DNA from 2 places in the Streptacidiphilus sp. PB12-B1b genome. Region 1 is predicted to be linked to the other one. Evidence: predicted binding sites of a transcription regulator. Region 1 holds the regulator's gene; the other holds the start of a gene.
The links. The regulator HrcA, encoded in region 1, represses chaperone genes, less so after heat shock. The targets are predictions, from matches to a motif close to TTNGCACTCNGNNNNNCNGAGTGCNAA.
Positions count from the first base shown of each region.

Region 2: the regulator HrcA is predicted to act here: its motif matches at 2,068-2,094, upstream of groES (co-chaperone GroES).

Region 1 covers NZ_CP048405.1:1,623,233-1,631,194, forward strand. The annotation lists gene htpX (zinc metalloprotease HtpX) at 1-881, opposite strand, end outside; gene hrcA (heat-inducible transcriptional repressor HrcA) at 1,064-2,095, shown strand; gene dnaJ (molecular chaperone DnaJ) at 2,157-3,302, shown strand; gene GXW83_RS07410 (16S rRNA (uracil(1498)-N(3))-methyltransferase) at 3,342-4,085, shown strand; gene GXW83_RS07415 (S41 family peptidase) at 4,143-7,301, shown strand; gene GXW83_RS07420 (26S protease regulatory subunit) at 7,379-7,962, shown strand, end outside.
Region 2 covers NZ_CP048405.1:6,900,782-6,908,743, forward strand. The annotation lists gene groL (chaperonin GroEL) at 1-1,487, opposite strand, end outside; gene groES (co-chaperone GroES) at 1,605-1,913, opposite strand; gene GXW83_RS29935 (class I SAM-dependent methyltransferase) at 2,144-3,346, shown strand; gene GXW83_RS29940 (polysaccharide deacetylase family protein) at 3,366-4,256, opposite strand; gene tsaD (tRNA (adenosine(37)-N6)-threonylcarbamoyltransferase complex transferase subunit TsaD) at 4,368-5,453, opposite strand; gene rimI (ribosomal protein S18-alanine N-acetyltransferase) at 5,460-5,966, opposite strand; gene tsaB (tRNA (adenosine(37)-N6)-threonylcarbamoyltransferase complex dimerization subunit type 1 TsaB) at 5,963-6,637, opposite strand; gene GXW83_RS29960 (hypothetical protein) at 6,751-7,323, shown strand; gene GXW83_RS29965 (hypothetical protein) at 7,366-7,596, opposite strand; gene tsaE (tRNA (adenosine(37)-N6)-threonylcarbamoyltransferase complex ATPase subunit type 1 TsaE) at 7,691-7,962, opposite strand, start outside.

The sequences.
Region 1 (7,962 bases):
TGCTCCAGCCGCTTCTCCAGCGAGGGGTGGGTGGAGAAGGCGTTGCTCAGGGCCTCGCTGGGCTTGAGCGCCGGGGCGAAGTAGAAGGCGTTGAACGGCTGGGCGCGGCGCAGGTCCTGGGTGGGGATGGCCGCCATCTGCCCGGTGACCTTGGTCAGCGCCGAGGCCAGGGCCGAGGGGCGGCCGGTCAGCAGCGCCGCCGAGCGGTCCGCGGACAGCTCGCGGTAGCGGGAGAGCAGCCGGGTCAGCAGGAAGCTGATCGAGTAGACGACGGCGCTGACGCCGATCACCACCAGCGCGGCGATGGCGGTGTTGTCGTTCTGGTTGTCGCGCCGGTCGAAGCCGCCGAACAGGCCGAACTGGACGCCGACCCGGGTGATGATCCCGGCCAGCACGCCGAGGAACCCGGCGATGGTCATCACCATGACGTCCTTGTGGGCCACGTGCGACAGCTCGTGCGCCAGCACGCCCTCCAGCTCCTCCGGCTCCAGCCGGCGCAGCAGCCCGGTGGTGACGCACACCACAGCGTTCTTCTCGTTGCGGCCGGTCGCAAACGCGTTCGGTACGTCACTCTGTGCGACGGCGACCCGGGGCTTCTCCATGTTCGCCAGCGCGCACAGCCGGTCCACGGCCCCGTGCAGGCCCGGGTACTCCTCCGGCGTCACCTCGCGCGCACCCATACTGAAGGCGGCGATCTTGTCGCTGAACCAGAACTGGGCGATGAACAGCCCGCCGGCCACGATGGCGATGATCGGCCAGGCGCCCTTGAGCAGCACCAGCAGCGCGCCGACGAAGACGACGTAGAGCAGACCGATCATGAACATCGTCAGCAGCATGCGGTTGGTCAAGCCGCGGTCCGGCGCAAAGCGTGTCCTGGCCATGGCCCCTCCTCAAAGTGTGCCTTCTCCTGCAATTCTGCCCTGTCGGGTCTACCCACAAGTACGTCCGGGGCGGCCCGGCCGTTCCGGTAGCGCACCCTTCCGCCTTACACTGGCCGGACGGGTGCTGGCACTCGTTCACCAAGAGTGCCAGAACCGACCGAACGTCAGGAGGTGCGTGCCCCGTGCATGAGGAGCGCAAGCTCGACGACCGCAAGCTCGCGGTGCTGCGTGCCATCGTGCAGGACTACGTGGGCACCGAGGAGCCCGTCGGGTCCAAGGCCCTGGTGGAGCGCCACAATCTCGGCGTGTCCCCGGCCACGGTGCGTAACGACATGGCCGCACTGGAGGACGAGGGCTACATCCACCAGCCGCACACCAGTGCGGGCCGGGTGCCCACCGACAAGGGCTACCGGCTCTTCGTCGACCGCCTGACCGAGGTCAAGCCGCTGTCCGGCGCGGAGCGCCGCGCCATCACCAGCTTCCTCGACCACGCCCTGGACCTGGACGACGTGGTGGCCCGCACGGTCCGGCTGCTGGCGCAGCTGACCCGGCAGGTCGCCGTGGTCCAGTACCCCTCGCTGTCGCGCTCCTCGGTGCGGCACGTGGAGCTGGTCGCGCTCACCCCCACCCGGGTGATGCTGGTGCTGATCACCGACACCGGGCGGGTCGAGCAGCGGCTCATCGACTGCCCGACGCCGGTGGGCGAGACCGTCCTGGCGGACCTGCGCGCCCGGCTCAACAGCAAGGCCGGCGGGCAGCGCTTCGCCGAGGTGCCGCTGCTGCTGCAGGACCTTCCGGAGAGCTTCGAGCGCGAGGACCGGCAGTCGGTCACGGCCGTGCTCAGCACCCTCTTCGAGGCCCTGGCGGAGGAGACCGAGGAGCGCATCGTCCTCGGCGGCACCGCCAACCTCACCCGGTTCCCGCACGACTTCCCGCTCACCATCGCCCCCGTCCTGGAGGCGCTGGAGGAGCAGGTGATCCTGCTGAAGCTCCTCGGGGAGACGGCCGACGCGGGCATGATGGTTCGGATCGGCCGGGAGAACGCCTACGAAGGGCTGAATTCCACGTCGGTCGTGTCGGTGGGCTACGGTTCGGGCGACGAGACCGTCGCCAAGCTGGGCGTGGTCGGGCCGACGCGTATGGACTACCCGGGCACCATGGGCGCCGTCCGGGCGGTGGCACGATATGTCGGCCAGATCCTGGCGGCGTCCTAGCCTCCTTGCCTGAGCTGGATACTGGAACGTCGGCGCGAACGGAAACAAGCGGAGCATTTTGGTGGCCACGGACTACTACGCGGTACTCGGCGTCCGGCGTGACGCGGGTCAGGACGAGATCAAGAAGGCGTTTCGCCGCCTGGCGCGCGAACTCCATCCGGATGTCAACCCCGACCCGAAGACCCAGGAGCGGTTCAAGGAGATCAACGCCGCCTACGAGGTCCTCTCGGACCCCAACAAGCGGCAGGTCTACGACCTGGGCGGCGACCCGCTCTCCGCCAACGGCGGCGGCGCGGGCCCAGGCGGCTTCGGCGCGGGCGCGGGCTTCGGTTTCAGCGACATCATGGACGCCTTCTTCGGCGGCGCGGCCGGCGGCCAGCGCGGTCCGCGCTCGCGGACCAGGCGCGGCCAGGACGCGATGATCCGCATCGACATCGACCTCGAAGAGGCCGCGTTCGGCACCACCAAGGACATCCAGGTCGACACCGCCGTCGTCTGCACCACCTGCAACGGCGAGGGCGCGGCCCCCGGGACCTCCGCGCAGACCTGTGACATGTGCCGCGGCCGCGGCGAGGTGTCCCAGGTCACCCGGTCCTTCCTGGGCCAGGTCATGACCTCCCGCCCGTGCCCGCAGTGCCAGGGCTTCGGCACGGTCGTGCCCACCCCCTGCCCGGAGTGCGCCGGCGACGGCCGGGTCCGCGCCCGGCGCACCCTGACTGTGAAGATCCCGGCCGGCGTCGACAACGGCACCCGGATCCAGCTGGCGGGCGAGGGCGAGGTCGGCCCCGGCGGCGGCCCCGCCGGCGACCTGTACGTCGAGATCAGCGAGAACGCCCACTCGACCTTCCAGCGCCGCGGCGACGACCTGCACTGCACGGTCACGCTGCCGATGACGGCCGCCGCGCTCGGCACCAAGGTGCCGCTGGAGACCCTGGACGGGACCGTCGAGATCGACGTCCGCCCGGGCACCCAGTCCGGGCAGTCCATCCCGCTGCACGGCCGCGGCATCACCCACCTGCGCGGCGGCGGCCGGGGCGACCTCATAGTGCACGTCGAGGTGCAGACCCCCAGCAAGCTCGACCCGGACCAGGAGGAGCTGCTGCGCCGGCTCGCCAAGCTGCGCGGCGAGGAGCGCCCCTCGGGCACCTTCGCGCCGGGCCAGCAGGGCCTGTTCTCGCGGCTCAAGGACGCCTTCAACGGCCGCTAGCCGCACCGGCGGCCCCGCGGACAGCAGGGAGAAGAACCCGTGACAGCCCCCGTGTTCCTGGTGGACACCGAGCGGCTCGCGCCCGTCGGCGCGGTCGTCCGCCTGGACGGGCCCGAGGGTCGGCACGCCGTCGCGGTGCGGCGGCTGGCCGTCGGCGAGCCGGTGGTGCTCGCGGACGGCGCGGGCGCGGGCGTCTCGGGCACCGTCGTCGGCGTCAGCGGCAAGGACGTGCTGGAGGTCGAGGTCCGGGAGCAGCTCGCCGAGCCCGAGCCGGAGCTGCGGCTGGTCGTCGTCCAGGCGCTGCCCAAGGGCGACCGGGGCGAGCTGGCGGTCGAGCTGATGACCGAGGTGGGCGTGGACGAGGTGGTGCCCTGGGCCGCCTCCCGCTGCATCACCCAGTGGAAGGGCGAGCGCGGGGCCAAGGCCCTGGCCAAGTGGCGGGCCACCGCCCGCGAGGCGGGCAAGCAGTCGCGTCGGCTGCGCTTCCCCGCGGTGGCCGAGCCGATGAGCACCCGTCAGGTCGCCGAGCGGCTCGCGGGCGCGGCCCTGGGCGCGGTGCTGCACGAGGAGGGCGCGCAGCCGCTGGCCTCGGCGGAGCTGCCCGGCTCCGGCGAGCTGGTGCTGGTCGTCGGCCCCGAGGGCGGGGTCTCCCCGGACGAGCTGGAGCGCTTCGCCGAGGCGGGCGCGGCCCCCTACCGGCTCGGCCGCTCGGTGCTGCGGACCTCCACCGCCGGGGTCGCCGCGGGTGCGCTGCTGCTCGGCCGCAGCGGCCGCTGGGGCTGACCGGCAGGCGGCGACGGGCCCTGTCGCACCCTCCGGGGTGACGGCTAGGGTGATCGGATGACTGCTGGCGAGGGCTACTTCCTGCACCCCCACATCCATGGTGACCTGCTCGCCTTCGTGGCCGAGGACGACGTCTGGCTGGCCCCCGCGGCCGGTGGCCGGGCCTGGCGGATCTCGGCCGACCAGACGCAGGCGAGCACCCCGCGCTTCTCCCCGGACGGCGCCCTGATCGCCTGGACCTCCACCCGCGACGGCGCCCCCGAGGTCCACATAGCACCGGTCGACGGCGGCCCCGCACGGCGGCTGACCTACTGGGGCAGCGACAACACCTCCGTCCTGGGCTGGACGCCGGACGGCGAGGTGCTGGCGCTCAGCTCCGTCGGCCGGATGTCCCGGGCCCACCCGTGGGCCTTCGCGGTGCCGCTGGACGGCGGCCCGGCCCGGGAGCTGCCGTACGGCAGGATCGGCGGGGCCGCGGCCGAGCCGGGCGGCGACCGGGTGCTGCTGGTGACCCGCAACAACCGCGAACCGGCCCACTGGAAGCGCTACCGCGGCGGCCGGGCCGGGCGGCTGTGGCTGGGCGTCGAGGGCGACTTCGCCCGGGTGCACCAGGAGCTGGACGGCAACATCGACTCCCCGATGTGGGTCGGCGACAGGATCGCGTTCCTGTCGGACCACGAGGGCGGGGTGGCCCAGCTGTGGTCCAGCCTGCCGGACGGCTCGCAGCTGCGCCGCCACAGCGAGCACGCGTTCTACGCCCGCAACGCCGCCACCGACGGCGGGCGGGTGGTCTACCACAGCGGCGGCGACCTGTGGCTGGTCGACGACCTGGACGGGGCCGAGCCGCGCCGCGCCGAGATCCGCCTCGGCGGCCCGCGCACCGACCGCCAGCCGTACCCGGTGACCGCCGCCCGGCACCTGGGCGCCGTCGCCCCGGACCAGGACGGCCGCTCCAGCGTGGTCGAGGTCCGCGGCACCATCCACCGGGTCACCCACCGGGACGGCCCGGCCCGGGTGCTGTCGGCCGCCCCCGGGGTGCGCAACCGGCTGCCGCAGGCGCTGCCTGACGGCGCGTCGGTCTGGGTCACCGACGCCGACGGCGAGGACGCGCTGGAGTTCTCCGACGGCCGCCGGGTCGCGGTGGGGCAGTTCAGCCGGGTCGAGGAGCTGGCCGCCTCCCCGGACGGCACCCGGATCGCGCTCGCCAACCGCGACGGCATGGTGCTGCTGGTCGAGGACGGCGAGATCCGCGAACTGGACCGCAGCGGCCATGTGCACGCCTCCGGCCTGGCCTTCTCGCCGGATTCGCGGTGGCTGGCCTGGTCCCGGGCGGTGTCCGTCGAGAACAGCCCGCGCCAGCTGCGGCTGGCCGACCTCGCCGACGGCACGGTGACCGACCTGACCCCGCCGCGCTTCAACGACCACGCCCCGGTGTTCACCACGGACGGCCGGCACCTGGCCTTCCTGTCGCTGCGGGACTTCGACCCGGTCTACGACGAGCACGTCTTCGACCTGTCGTTCCCGCTGGCCTGCCGCCCGTACCTGATGACGCTGGCGGCCGACACCCTCTCGCCGTTCGGCCCGCAGCCGCTCGGCCGCGCCCCGGGCCGGGCCGACGCCGAGGACACCGGCGACGACGACGGGCAGGCCGCCGTCACCCGGATCGACCTGCACGGCCTCGCCGACCGGGTGGTGCCGTTCCCGGTGCCCGCCGGGCGCTACTCGTCGCTGCGCGCGGTCAAGGGCGGCGTGGTGTGGCTGGACAGCCCGCTCGGCGGCCGGGCCGGGAGGGCGACGCCGGAGAGCGAGTCCGCGCGCCCCTCGCTGGAGCGCTTCGACTTCGCCGCCCGCCGCGCCGAGACCCTGGTGGACGCCCTCAGCCGGTTCGCCGTCTCCGGCGACGGCACCCGGCTGGCCGTGGTGGACCGCGGCGAGCTGCGGATCGTCCCGGCCGACCGCAAGGCGTCCAAGGACAACCCGGACGACTCGGTCGGGGTGGACCTGGGCCGGGTGCGGGTCACCGTGGACCCGGCCGCCGAGTGGCGGCAGATGTTCGACGAGACCGCGCGGCTGATGCGGGACAACTTCTGGCGGACCGACATGGGCGGCCTGGACTGGGCGGCGGTCCAGGCCCGCTACCGGCCGCTGGTGGAGCGCGTCGGCAGCTACAACGACCTGGTCGACCTGCTCTGGGAGCTCCAGGGCGAGACCGGCACCTCGCACTCCTACGTCCAGCCGGTCGGCGGCGGCGCCTCCGGCAGCCGTCAGCTGGGGCTGCTCGGCGCGGACCTGGTCCGCGAGGGCGGCAGCTGGCGGATCGCCCGGGTGCTGCCCGGCGAGTCCTCCGACCCGCGGGCCCGCTCGCCGCTGGCCGCGCCCGGGGCCAACCTCCGCCCGGGCGACGCCGTCACCGCCGTCGACGGCCGCCCGGTCGACCCGGTCGCCGGACCGGCCCCGCTGCTGGTCGGCGCGGCCGGACGGCCGGTGGAGCTGACCGTCGCCCCGGCCGACGGCGGGCCGGAACGCGCGGTGGTGGTCGTGCCGCTCGCCGACGAGGAGCCGCTGCGCTACCACGACTGGGTGGCCGGCCGCCGCGCCTACGTCCGCGAGCGCTCCGGCGGGGCGCTGGGCTACCTGCACGTCCCGGACATGCAGGGGAACGGCTGGGCGCAGCTCCACCGCGACCTGCGGCAGGAGATGGCCAGGGACGGCCTGATCGTGGACACCCGGGAGAACCGCGGCGGCCACACCTCGCAGCTGATCATCGAGAAGCTCAGCCGCCGCATCGTCGGCTGGGACCGGGTGCGGGACTTCCCGACCGCCTACTCGTACCCCGCCTACGCCCCGCGCGGCCCGCTGGTCGCGGTCGCCGACGAGTTCTCCGGCTCGGACGGCGACATCGTCAACGCCGCCTTCCAGGCGCTCCGGCTGGGCCCGGTGGTCGGCGTCCGCACCTGGGGCGGGGTGATCGGCATCGACGGCCGGTACTCCCTGGTGGACGGCACCGGCGTGACCCAGCCGCGCTTCGCGTTCTGGATGGAGGGCTACGGCTGGGGCCTGGAGAACCACGGCGTGGACCCGGACGTCGAGGTGGTCTGCGCGCCGCAGGACTGGGCGGCCGGCCGCGATCCGCAGCTGGACGAGGCGATCCGGATCGCCCTCGCGGAGCTGGCCGAGCACCCGGCGGCCGCGCCCCCGGCCGTCCCGGGGCTGTGACCTGTGCCACGGGGTCGGGGCGGACGCATATCCCGACCCCGTGGCACCGGCGGATCACCACCCCGTAGGGTCACCGTATGGCTGATGACTCCCCGTTGATCCGCAGTCTGCGGGCCGCTGTCGAGGCGGCTCCGGCGGACGTACCCCTGCGGCTGCACCTGGCCGCACTGCTGCTGGACGCAGGCGCGGCGCAGGAGGCGGTGGCGCAGACCGCGGTCGCCCTGCAGCACGAGCCCGCGAGCGGCGAGGCGCGGGAGCTGATGCTGCGGGCCATGGGCGTCCCCGCCGCGCCCCCGGTCCCGCCCGCCGCCGACCCGGCCGCCTGGACGCCGCCGACCGGGTACCAGCCCGCACAGCCTGAGCCCGCGCCGTACGAGCCCGCGCCGTACGAGCCCGCACAGCCCGCGCCCGGACCGGCCGAACCCGCCGCCGGGCCCGGCCCCGCCGCCGAGACCGCCGACCCTGCCGGGACCGCCGACGCCGCCGACGCCGCCTTCGACTGGCGCACCGCCGAACAGCAGCTCAGCGACGTCGTCCAGCCGCGCTTCGTCCAGCCCGCCGCCGCGGACGGCGCCGACGACGACCCGGGCGACGAGCCCGCCTGGGACATCGAGACCAGCCACATCGGCCTCGCCGACGTCGGCGGCATGACCGAGGTCAA
Region 2 (7,962 bases), 5.3 Mb from region 1:
GGGTCGATGACGCCGGCCTTGAGCAGGTCGCCGTACTCGCCGGTCGCCGCGTTGTAGCCCTGGCCCTCTTCCAGCTCCGCCACCTTGGTGGTGATGACGTAGCCCTCGAGGCCCGCGTTCTGGGCGATCCAGCGCAGCGGCTCGACCAGCGCGCGGCGGACCACCGCGACGCCGACGGCCTCGTCGCCGGTCAGGCCCAGGCCGCCGTCGAGCGCCTTCTGGGCGTGCACGAGGGAGGCGCCGCCACCGGCGACGATGCCCTCCTCGACCGCCGCGCGGGTCGCCGAGATGGCGTCCTCGAGACGGTGCTTCTTCTCCTTGAGCTCGACCTCGGTGGCCGCGCCGACCTTGATCACGCAGACGCCGCCGGCCAGCTTGGCCAGTCGCTCCTGCAGCTTCTCGCGGTCCCAGTCCGAGTCGGTGTTCTCGATCTCGGCCTTGATCTGCGCGACCCGCCCGGCCACCTCGGAGGCGTCACCGGCACCGTCGACGACGGTGGTGTTGTCCTTGCTGATGGTGACGCGGCGGGCAGTGCCCAGCACGTCCAGACCGGCCTGGTCGAGCTTGAGGCCGACCTCCTCGGCGATGACGGTGGCACCGGTGAGGGTGGCCAGGTCGCCGAGCATGGCCTTGCGGCGGTCGCCGAAGCCGGGGGCCTTGACCGCGACCGCGTTGAAGGTGCCGCGGATCTTGTTCACCACGAGGGTGGACAGCGCCTCGCCGTCGACGTCCTCGGCGATGATCAGCAGCGGCTTGCTGGCGCCGCCCTGGAGGATCTTCTCCAGCAGCGGGAGCAGGTCCTGGATCGAGGAGATCTTGCCCTGGTGGATGAGGATGTACGGGTCCTCCAGGACCGCCTCCATCCGCTCCTGGTCGGTGACCATGTAGGGCGAGAGGTAGCCCTTGTCGAACTGCATGCCCTCGGTGAACTCGAGCTCCAGCCCGAAGGTGTTCGACTCCTCGACGGTGATGACGCCGTCCTTGCCGACCTTGTCCATGGCCTCGGCGATCAGGTCGCCGACCTGCTGGTCCTGGGCGGACAGCGCGGCGACGGCGGCGATGTCCTCCTTGCCGTCGATCTCGCGGGCGACCGAGAGCAGGTGGTCCGACACGGCCTTGACGGCGGCGTCGATGCCCTTCTTCAGCCCGGACGGGCCGGCGCCGGCGGCGACGTTGCGCAGACCCTCGTTGACCAGCGCCTGGGCCAGGACGGTCGCGGTGGTGGTGCCGTCACCCGCGATGTCATTGGTCTTGGTGGCGACCTCCTTGACGAGCTGCGCGCCAAGGTTCTCGTACGGGTCGTCGAGCTCGACCTCACGGGCGATGGTGACGCCGTCGTTGGTGATGGTCGGAGCGCCGAACTTCTTGTCGATGACGACGTTGCGGCCCTTGGGGCCGATCGTCACCTTCACGGTGTCGGCCAGCTTGTTGACGCCGCGCTCGAGCGAGCGGCGGGCGTCCTCGTCGAACTTCAGGATCTTCGCCATGCTTAGGGTTTCCCTCTCAAACAACCGAACCCGGGCACCCGGTATCACTCAGTGACTACTGGGGCCCGGGTTGGTCACGACTCTGCGGTCAGCGTCGCAGCTGCAGACAGCTGGGTCTTACTTCTGGACGATTGCGAGGACGTCGCGCGCCGAGAGGACGAGGTACTCCTCGCCGTTGTACTTGACCTCGGTGCCGCCGTACTTGCTGTACAGCACGACATCGCCGACGGCGACGTCGAGCGGCAGGCGCTGGCCGTCCTCGAACCGGCCCGGACCCACGGCCAGGACGACGCCCTCCTGGGGCTTCTCCTTGGCAGTGTCCGGGATGACCAGGCCAGAGGCCGTGGTCTGCTCGGCTTCGAGCGGCTGGACCACAATGCGGTCCTCGAGCGGCTTGATGGCAACCTTGGAGCTGGTGGTCGTCACGTTCCGACCTCCCCCTTCGGAGATCACGGGGTGATTCATGTCTTGGGTCGCGGAGAGATTGGTATGGCGCAGCCGTCGTCGCGGTGCCGGACGCGCCCTCTTCGCGGGTTAGCGCTCTCCAGTGGAGAGTGCCAACGACGACACTAGGCCGCCGTTAGCACTCAGTCAACCAGAGTGCCAACGACGCGCCCGAACTCCTCCGCTCCGGTGCCCCCGTGGACAATGGGCGCGTGGAGATCGACGACTTCCGGGCGCTGCTGACCGACGAGGGCCAGGCACTGCTGGCCGAGCTGCGCGACCACGCGCCCGGGCAGGAGCTGGCGGTGGCGACCCGGCTGCGCCGCACCCACCCGGCCGCGCTGGTGTCGGCCGCCATCGGCCAGGCCCGGCTGCGGCAGCGCGCGGCGGCCAAGTTCGGCCCGGACGCGCAGCGCATGTACTTCACCCCGGACGGCGTCGAGCAGGCCACCCGCGGCAGCGTGGCGCAGTGGCGCGCGGCCCGCTTCGCCGCGCTGGGCGTGAAGCGGCTGGCGGACCTGTGCTCCGGGGTCGGCGGCGACGCCATCGCCCTGGCCCGGGCCGGGATCTCCGTCCTGGCCGTCGACCGCTCCCCGCTGACCTGCGCCGTCGCCGAGGCCAACGCGGCGGCGCTGGGGCTGGACGGCCTCATCGAGCAGCGCTGCGCCGACGTCGCCGACATCGACCTGACCGGCTTCGACGCGGTCTTCGTGGACCCGGCCCGGCGCGGGGCGCGCGGCGGCGCGGGCCGGGGCGGCGGCCGGATCTTCGACCCGGAGGCCTACTCGCCGCCGCTGAGCTGGGCCGTCGGCGCGGCCCGGCAGACCCCGTACGCCGCGCTGAAGGTCGCCCCGGGCATCCCGCACGAGGCCGTGCCCGAGGGCGCCGAGGCCGAGTGGGTCTCCGACGCCGGGGACGTCAAGGAGGCCGTGCTGTGGTTCGGCACGCAGCCGCAGCCGCAGCAGCCGCACCGGGCCACGCTGCTGCCCTCCGGCGCCAGCCTGGTCGGCGGGCGCCTGCCCGACCCGGAGCCGGGCCCGGTCCTGCGCTACCTGTACGAGCCGGACGGCGCGGTGATCCGCGCCCACCTGGTCGCCGAGGTGGCCCGGGAGCTGGACGCGACGCTGATCGACCCGACCATCGCCTACCTGACCGCCGCCGAGCTGCGCCCCAGCGCGTACGCCACGGCGTACGAGATCACCGACGTGCTGCCGTTCGGCCTGAAGAAGCTCAAGGCGGTGCTGCGCGAGCGCGGCGTGGGCACGGTCGTCATCAAGAAGCGCGGGTCGGCGATCGAGCCGGAGGAGCTGCGCCGGAAACTCCGACCCGAAGGAGTGAACTCCTGCACGGTGGTCCTCACCCGGGTGGGCGGCGCCCCGATGATGCTGCTGGGGCAGCCGGTCCGCACGCCCTGAGGAGACGGCTGACGGGGGCTCAGGGCTTCTGGATGTAGTCGTCCAGCCGGGCGACGGCGAAGCCCTGCTCGTGGATGCGCTTGAGCAGGTTGGCGAACATGGCGGTCATGGTCTCGCCCTTCAGCTCGGACGGGCCGCGGAAGTGGGCCAGGATGATGTCGCCGTCCTGGAGCTTGCGGCTGGGCGTCTGGTACTCCAGGCCGGTGATCTCCATGGTCTCGGTCCAGTAGACGATGGCGCGCGGCCCGCAGTCCTGGACGGCGGTGTTCAGCGCGGTCGAGTAGGCGCCGGCGCCGTAGGGCGGCCGGAACAGGAACGGCGCGGTGCCGTACTGCCGGGTGAGGATCTGCTGGTCGCCGCAGATCTCCTGCTTCTGCCGGGCCTCGCTGATGGTGTTCATGGCCGGGTGGTGCAGCGTGTGGTTCTGGATGCTGTTGCCCATGGCCTGCAGCGGCTTGAAGTACGCGTAGTCGTTCTTGATCGCGTCGTTCATCAGGAACATGGTGATCGGGACCTTGAGGTCCTGCATCATCCGGATGAACGCCGGGTCCTTCTCTGCGCCGTCGTCCACGGTGATGAAGACGACCTTCTGGTCGGTGGGCACCTGCTTGATCACCGGGACCTTGCCGTTCCGGGTCAGCTTGACCGGCCGGTCGGCGGGCGGGGCGGGCGCGGGCGGCAGCGGGGTCAGGCCCCACTTCGCCCAGGCCGCCGCCTGCGCCGAGGCGGAGGCGGCGGGGTCGGCGGAGGCGGACGCGGAGCCGGTGGCGGCGTCCCCGGCCGCCCCGGACGCCGACGGCGGGGCGGAGGCCGCCGCGCCCGCGGAGGCCGCGCTGCCGCATCCTGCGGCCAGTGCCGCGAGGACGAGCGCCCCGGCCGTGCTGACGAGGGTCCTGCCGTGCCGCTTCACGCTGTGTGCTCCCGGGGGTGTCGACTACTCCGGCACAGACGCTAGCCGCTGCCAGGGAGTTCCCAGGACACCCCCAGGAACGGGTGTGGCGTGGGCCTCACTGCGTGGGCCTCACTCGGAGAGCCGGTGCAGGTCCTCGTGCGAGAGCGGCTCCGCGGCGGGCACGTGGGTCTCCGTGACCGGCAGCGAGGAGTCGGCGGACAGGTCGAAGGAGGAGGGTCTGCGGTTGCGCCACACCATCTCCGCGCCCAGCGCGGCCACCATCGCCCCGTTGTCCGTGCACAGCTTCATCCGCGGCACCCGCAGCTCGATCCCGGCCCGCTCGCAGCGCTCCTGGGCCATGGCGCGCAGCCGGGAGTTGGCCGCCACCCCGCCGCCGATCATCAGGTGCTCCACGCCCTCGTCCCGGCAGGCCCGGACCGCCTTGCGGGTGAGCACGTCCACCACCGCCTCCTGGAAGGACGCGGAGACGTCCCGCACCGGCACCTCCTCCCCGGCCCGGCGCCTGGCCTCGACCCAGCGGGCCACGGCGGTCTTGAGGCCGGAGAAGGAGAAGTCGTAGGCGGGATCGCGCGGGCCGCTGAGGCCGCGCGGGAAGGCGATCGCCGCCGGGTCGCCCTCGGCGGCGTAGCGGTCGATCACCGGGCCGCCGGGGAAGCCCAGGCCGAGCACCCGGGCGACCTTGTCGAACGCCTCACCGGCGGCGTCGTCGATGGTCGCCCCGAGCGAGCGGACGTCGCTGGTGATGTCGGAGGTGAGCAGCAGCGAGGAGTGCCCGCCGGAGACCAGCAGCGCCATCGTCGGCTCGGGCAGGCGGCCGTGCTCCAGCTGGTCCACGCAGATGTGCGAGGCCAGGTGGTTCACCCCGTACAGCGGCTTGTCGAGGGCGTAGGCGTACGCCTTGGCGGCGGAGACGCCGACCAGCAGCGCGCCGGCCAGGCCGGGCCCGGCGGTGACGGCGATGCCGTCCAGGTCGCCCGCCTTGATCCCGGCCTCGTCCAGCGCGCGCTGGACGGTGGGCACCATGGCCTCCAGGTGGGCCCTGCTGGCGATCTCCGGGACGACGCCGCCGAAGCGGCCGTGCTCCTCGACGCTGGTGGCGACGGCGTCGGCGAGCAGGGTGGTGCCCCGGACGATGCCGACGCCGGTCTCGTCGCAGGAGGTCTCGATGCCGAGGACCAGCGGTTCGTCAGCCATGGCGGGTCATGCTCCTACGTTGTCTGCGGTGTTCGGCCGGGGCAGCGCGTCGGCCGGGTGGTCCAGCCGCATCACCAGGGCGTCGACCCCGGACGGCTGGTAGTAGTTGCGGCGGATGCCGATCGGCTCGAAGCCGAAGCGCTCGTAGAGCCGCTGGGCGCGGTCGTTGTCGACCCGGACCTCCAGCAGCAGCCCCTCGCAGCCGGCCTCGACGGCCTGCCGGACGAGCCGGGTGAGCAGCCGGGCGCCGAGGCCGCCGCCCCAGTGCTCGCGGGCCACGGCGATGGTCTGCACGTCGCCCTCTCCGGCGATGGCCATCAGCCCGGCGTAGCCGACGATCCGGCCGTCCGGGGCCTCGGCCACGGTGTACCAGCGGGTGGCCCGGGGGTGCCGGGCGTCGGCCAGCTCGGACCAGAACATGCCGACCGACCAGGCGTCCTCGGGGAACAGCCCGGACTCCAGCTCCAGCACGGCGGGCACATCCCACCAGCGCATCTCGCGCAGGATGATCATGCGGGCAGGACCGTCTTGTAGTTCTTCGGGACCTCGGCGTCGGGCCGGCGCAGGTACAGCGGCACCGGCTCCAGCAGGGCCTCGCCGGCGGCGAGCCGCCGGGCCGCCCAGTCGGCCAGGGCGGCCGCCGACTGGTGCTCGGGCATGCCGGGCGCGGGCTGCCGGAACACCTCCGGGTAGAGCAGCGCGCCCGCGCCCACGGCGGGCAGCCCGGCGACCCGCTCGGCGATGTCGGCGGGGCGGTCCACGTCCGGCCCGGACGTACGGCGGCCCTCGGCGTCGTAGCAGGCCCAGTAGACCTCCTTGCGGCGGGCGTCGGTGGCCGCGACGAAGGGGCCGGTGAGACCGGCCGTGCGGGCGGCGTGCGCGACGCCGTCCAGCGTGCACACGCCGTACACCGGGATGCCCAGGGCGTGGCCGAGCGCGGCGGCGGTGGCCAGGCCGACCCGCAGCCCGGTGTACGGGCCCGGTCCGGTCCCGACGGCGATGCCGCCGAGGTCCTCCTTGGCGGCCCCGGCGGTGCGCAGCACCTCGTCCACGGCCGGGAGCAGCAGCTCGCCGTGGCGGCGGGCGTCGATCCGGTCGCAGGAGGCCAGGGTGAGCTGCCGTTCCGTGTCGTGGAGGGCAGCGGTGACGGCGGGGGTGGCGGTGTCGAACGCGAGGAGCAGCACCCATCCAGGTTAGAGCGTCCCGCCAACCGGACCGCCCGGGTCCTCCCTTGCGGGCGGGCCTGGCAGGATGGGCACGCTGTTCATCGGAATGTCAGTCAGGCGCAGGAGGACTCGTGGCGAAGATCGGTTCCGGCATCGTCGTCACCGGGCTGACGGCTTCGGCGCTGGCCGTGGTCACCATGCTGGCGTTGCAGGCCAAGAGCTCCGCGACGGCCGCCACCGCGGCGGGCCCCAGGGCGGGCACGGTGGCAAGCGGTCCGGCCAAGCCCGGCAAGGGCGGCAGGGGCGCGAACGCGCCGGTGGCGGTGCCGGGCGATTCGGGCACCGGCCGCCGGGTGGTGTACTCGCTCGGCCAGCGGCGGGTGTGGCTGGTGGACCCGTCCTCGAAGACCGCCGCGCCCAGCTTCCCGGTGCAGGCCAGCGCGGTCAGCCCGCCGCTGGGGAGCTACGCGGTCAACGGCGGCAAGGCCGCCCCGCACCCGGGCTCGGACGGGGTGGAGATCGAGAACTCGGTGCTGTTCACCATGCACGACGGCGTGGAGATCGGGTTCAGCTCGGCGGTGGACGGCTCCATGGCCTCGCCCGACCCGTCCAAGCACACCGGCGGCATCCGCGAGTCGATCGCGGACGGCAAGGAGATGTACGCCTTCGCCTCCCAGGGCACCCCGGTCGTCGTCATCGCCTGACGGACGGGCTGCACCCGGGCCGGTCTGGGCGGTCTGGGCGGTCTAGGCGGCGGCCCGGGAGCTCTGCGGCAGCGGGCCGCCGTGCTCGCCGCAGTCGCCGGGCGCGTCCGACGGCGCCTGGGCGGTCAGCCCGGGCGTGCGGCCCGGCGCGGGCACGGCGTCCGGCGGCGGCGTGGAGACCGCCCTGACCGCGCCGGAGGCGGCGAGCAGCGCGGCGATGCCGGAGCCCGTTCCGGTGCCGGTACGTGTGCCACGGGGGGTCGTGCCGGACATGTCGCCTCCCGGAATCGTCCTGTGACGGCCTCGTTCCTTACCTCACCCATCTTCCCGACACAGCGTCGGAATAACAACTGCCGATGCCATCGGGTCAGACCCGGTCGGCCCGCAGCGGCTCCCAGTCGGCCCCGGCCCAGCGCTCGCCGAGGCCGGTGAGGGTGACCGTGCGCGGGTCCGCGGCATCGTCCGCCGGGGGATCCTCGCCGCCCAGCGCCCGCTCGATCCGGACCTCCAGCCGGGAGTCGGACAGCTCCTCGACCTTGCCCTCGCCCCACTCCACGACGATCACCGACTCGGGCAGCGAGACGTCCAGGTCGAGGTCCTCCATCTGGTCCAGGCCGCCGCCGAGGCGGTAGGCGTCCA